2 regions of the Bacillus sp. M5A3_1b genome follow, and region 2 is predicted to be linked to the other one. Evidence: riboswitches for the same ligand, from Rfam matches in the RefSeq annotation. Region 2 holds a riboswitch; the other holds the start of a gene.
What was found. A riboswitch is a leader RNA that binds a small molecule or an ion and turns the genes downstream of it on or off. The one in region 2 is predicted to bind cyclic di-AMP.

Region 1: linked by a shared signal. The riboswitch ahead of ACLBWW_RS15270 (APC family permease) and the one ahead of ACLBWW_RS21155 (SipW-dependent-type signal peptide-containing protein) in region 2 are both predicted to bind cyclic di-AMP.

What each region holds. Positions count from the first base shown of each region.
Region 1 covers NZ_JBKEZY010000005.1:50,872-53,346, forward strand. Annotated here, with positions in the region: gene panE (2-dehydropantoate 2-reductase) at 1-171, shown strand, start outside; gene ACLBWW_RS15265 (hypothetical protein) at 225-353, opposite strand; cyclic di-AMP (ydaO/yuaA leader) riboswitch at 493-639, shown strand; gene ACLBWW_RS15270 (APC family permease) at 785-2,475, shown strand, end outside.
Region 2 covers NZ_JBKEZY010000007.1:280,478-282,952, reverse strand. Annotated here, with positions in the region: gene ACLBWW_RS21165 (hypothetical protein) at 65-451, shown strand; gene ACLBWW_RS21160 (hypothetical protein) at 466-696, shown strand; cyclic di-AMP (ydaO/yuaA leader) riboswitch at 958-1,103, shown strand; gene ACLBWW_RS21155 (SipW-dependent-type signal peptide-containing protein) at 1,198-1,302, shown strand; gene kdpF (K(+)-transporting ATPase subunit F) at 1,299-1,379, shown strand; gene kdpA (potassium-transporting ATPase subunit KdpA) at 1,399-2,475, shown strand, end outside.

The sequences.
Region 1 (2,475 bases), on a different contig from region 2:
CGTGATATGGAAAAAGGTTCGTTCATTGAAGGCGAGCACTTACAAGGATACTTACTAGATGTAGCGGAACAATTTTCTATAGAAGCACCATTATTAGGGGCAGTATATCAAAATTTGAAAGTGTATGAAGAAATGACCTTTCACAGATCAGCAATACAATTGGATGTATGAAAAATAAAAAAGAAAGCAATATATAAGTGTATTGCTTTCTTTTTTATGACAAATTATTTATTTCTTTTCGTTCTATCTGTCAAATTTATTTCCTGTTCACGTTTACCGTATAATTGATTAATTTCATTTGCTAATGCATCTAAATAGGAATCGGAAAAAATAGGCTTCTTTTCTTTAGACATATGAGTCTCCTTTATCGATTTTTTAGTATTCATTATGTATATTTACCAGCGGATTATGCGCAATCATTTAAATTTTTTCTTTTTAAAAATTTTTGTTTACATTTTGAAAATAAAGGAGTATTATAATCCACAGTTTCAATTTTCTAAATCGCTGAAACCGCATGGTGCGGGGGACCCGTTCTTATGGATTAGTACTTAATCCAATGGGGTGAATCCTTGAAAAAGGTAGGGCTACTCATAGGCCCGAATCCGACAGCTAACCTCGTAAGCGTTATATTGAGAAGGAAGGTGGAGCTTGTGCGACAAAAAAAAATAATGTCTACAAGTCTATTTCGTTATGGCTTGTAGACATTTTTTGTTTTCTGAAGAAATCGTTTACCCGCTGTAACTAGCAGAAAAGTTCGTACAAAATTATTGGAGAGTGGACAGCAGTGGTTTCATCAATCAAAAGGTTTTTAATTGGAAGGCCGTTAAAATCAACTGAGTTAGGAGAGCAAAAGCTTAATAAAACGAAGGCGTTAGCTATTTTATCTTCTGACGCATTGTCATCGGTTGCATACGGACCAGAGCAAATATTAATCGCACTAGCAGGCCTAGGAGCAGTAGCTTATTGGTATTCTATTCCTATCGCTGTTGGGGTATTAGTATTATTGACAGCCCTTATTTTATCTTATCGACAAATTATTTTTGCTTATCCGCACGGCGGTGGCGCATACGTAGTATCAAAAGAAAATTTAGGGATGAATCCAGGGCTAATAGCTGGAGGATCTTTATTAGTTGATTATATTTTAACTGTTGCAGTAAGTGTATCAGCAGGTACAGATGCGCTTACATCAGCTTTCCCTAGTTTACATGCACATAATGTAATCATTGCGATTATATTTGTTATATTGATTACTATTTTAAATTTAAGAGGGGTAACGGAATCAGCTTCCGTTTTAGCATATCCTGTTTATTTATTCGTTTTAGCACTCTTTATATTAATTGGTGTAGGTATTTATAATATTATAACTGGTCAAGTTTCACCGACATTACATTCACCGATTGGAACACCAGTTGCAGGAATTAGTTTATTTTTACTGTTACGAGCATTTGCTTCAGGAAGCTCTGCTTTAACGGGTGTTGAGGCAATATCTAACGCAATTCCAAACTTTAAGGATCCTGCACCTAACAATGCAGCGAAAACATTGCTCGCAATGGGGGCATTACTTGCAGTTTTATTTTCAGGAATTGTTTTCTTAGCTTATTATTACGGAATTAATCCAAGTAAGGAAGTAACAGTTGTTTCACAAATTGCTGAACAAACTTTTGGACGTAATTTCATGTACTATTTTATACAGGGTACAACTGCTTTAATATTAATTCTTGCTGCTAACACAGGGTATTCTGCATTCCCGCTATTAGCAGTTAACCTTGCAAAAGACAAATTCATACCGAGAATGTTTACGATTAGAGGAGACCGCCTAGGTTACTCAAACGGTATTATTATACTTGGAATTGCTTCGATTATTTTAATTGTAGCTTTCCAAGGGCAAACAGAACATTTAATTCCGTTATATGCAGTAGGTGTATTTATTCCGTTTACACTCTCTCAAACGGGGATGGTATTAAAATGGCTTCGTGACAAACCTGAAGGATGGGCTTTGAGATTAACGGTCAATTTAGTTGGTGCAGTCATTAGTTTTATTGTAATGAGTATGTTCTTTTTAACTAAGTTCGCACAAGTTTGGTCAATCCTTATTTTCTTACCTGCCATCATCTTCTTGTTCCATAGAATTAAGAAGCATTACGATGCAGTGGGTGATCAATTAAGTTTAAAAACTTGTGAGCCACTTGTTCCAATTGAGGGAAATGTAATTGTTGTTCCTGTAGCTGGTATGACGCATGTAGTAGAAAATTCATTGAACTATGCGAAGGCTCTTTCGGCAGATCAAGTTATTGCTGTATATGTTGCTTTTGACAGAGAAGAGGAAAAGAAATTTGAAGAGAAATGGAAGAAGTGGCAACCTGAAGTAAGGCTTGTTACCTTACATTCTCATTATAGAAGTATTATTCAGCCGCTAACAAAGTTTATTGATACAGTACAATATAAAGCGAGTGAGTCAAATTACCGAGTTACTGT
Region 2 (2,475 bases):
TGATTAGTATAGGGAGAATATCAATCTATGTTGGATTTCTTTTATGCTAAGGAGGATGAGGTACATGGAACTAACACTTATTTGTGTTGGGGAAGAAAGCAAGGTAAATAGTTTAAGAGATTTAGTAGCATTTCAACATGAGTTAATTATTTTTACAGCAAATGAAGAGATAGCTGCTGAAGTTAGGAATTGTGGGTTTGATTGGACTTATAGCTGTAGTAAGGCGCAAGATTTTACTAGTATTTGTGAGTGTATTAAGAAGGTGATTTTACTAGGGGATGAGCTTCCAATCATTAGTTTCTTCACAGAACACATTCACTTTTCTTTTCAAGCACCTATTACTGTTGTTACAAGGAATAAACGATATCCAGCGAGGCTCTATGAAACAATTGGAGCTACATTTGTCGTGTTTACGAATTGTGATAATATTTCTTTTTTATTTTTTGAATAGGGCGGGGGAAAAAGATGAAGGTGTTGTTACTAGGAGATATAGCAAATCGTTGGGCGGTATCAGTAGAGCGAGTTCAAGAATTGGTGGTGCTTGATCCCATTTTTCCAAGGCCCTATATCATATTGCCATCGAAAGATGCTTTATATTTAAAAACAGATGTTATCGAATATGAGCAGCTACATGCAGAATTGACACAAGTTTATATTCGTGGGAGAAATTTACGTGCTTTTTTACGAGGGGAATAAATAGTGAGTGAAAAAAGAGCGAATGCGAAGTGCAACAAGCTATGCACTTCATGTCATTCGCTCTTTTTATTTCGTATTTAAAAGATCATTTCTGTGAAAAAGAAAGAAAAGACGAGAAAATAGATGAAAGAATATTAATAATACTCAATGTAAGCGTTTAAATAGATGGATATTTTCTTATTTTCAGTAATTTGCCTCTTTACAAGTGAAATATAGAGGAGTATATTTACTCTCATAGATTATTCATAAAATTTCCAAAAAAACCTAAAATCGCTGAGTTCCAGAAATGGAGCGGGGGAACCAATTTTGTGCATCGTCACTTGGGGTGAATCTTTCAGTTTTGAAAGTAGGGCTACTCTTTAGGCCCGAATCCGACAGCTAACCTCGTAAGCGTTTAGAGAGGAGGTTTACTTTGTGTTGTTCATTTCGAACACTAAGTAGAGCTTAGTGTTCTTTTTTTGATAATTAGATGGTAAATTTTTACAGAAAAGAGGAGTGGCTATGTTAGATGTTGTAATGATCGGGATTTTTGTTGTGTTAGTTGCATCGATGGTAAGTCTTGCAAGTTGGTCAGATAAAGTTGTGAAAGAAGGGAAGCAATCATGACGGTTGCCTTATCGGCTATTGTTGCAGCAATTACGGTGTACTTAGTGTATGCATTATTAAATCCAGAAAAGTTTTAATTAGGGGGAATCATTCATTATGATTTGGGTCGCAGTTGTTATTACCATGCTGTTGTTTATTCTTGTGGCAAAGCCAATGGGGATTTATTTAGAGAAAGCCTTTCAAGGTAGTAAAAAGTTAGATAAAGTATTCGGGCCTTTTGAAAAACTTATTTTTAAAATTACGGGTGTAAAAGAATACAATCAAACGTGGAAACAGTACGCATTGTCATTAGTTTTATTAAATGGATTTATGATTGTTGTCGTATATTTCATTTTCAGACTACAAGGAGTATTGCCATTAAATCCAGCACACATTGAAGGGATGGAGCCTACGCTTGCTTTTAATACAGCAATTAGTTTTATGGCTGATACAAACTTACAGCATTATAGCGGTGAAAATGGTTTATCTTATTTATCACAATTAATCGGAATTACATTTTTAATGTTTGCAGCACCAGCAACGACGTTAGCACTTGTAATGGCGTTTATAAGAGGGCTTGCTGGGAAGGAACTCGGTAACTTTTTCGTTGATTTTACGAGAGCACTAACGAGAGTATTTCTTCCTATCGCATTTATTGCGGCACTAGTCTTTGTCGCACTTGGTGTACCACAAACGTTAGACGGGGCCGTTACAGCACAAACAATCGATGGGGCAAAGCAAAGTATATTACGTGGGCCTGTTGCATCATTCGTGTCCATTAAGGAACTCGGAAATAACGGCGGTGGATTTTTCGGAGCAAACTCTACACATCCTTTCGAAAATCCAGGGCAAATGAGTAATATTTTACAAATGATGCTTATGATGTTATTGCCAACAGCACTTCCATTTACGTACGGACGAATGGTAGGAAATAAAAAACAAGGTCGTATCCTTTTCGTATCACTATTCATGGTGTTTTTACTAGGATTTATAACGATTACTACATCTGAATTACATGGGAATCCAGCGTTAAATGGAATGGGCATCGAACATGTACAAGGGAGTACAGAAGGAAAAGAAGTACGATTTGGAACAGTATTTTCTTCCCTATACGCAACAGTGACGACAGCTGCTGAAACAGGAGCCGTTAATACGATGCATGATACGTTAACACCAATTGGCGGGTTAGTACCA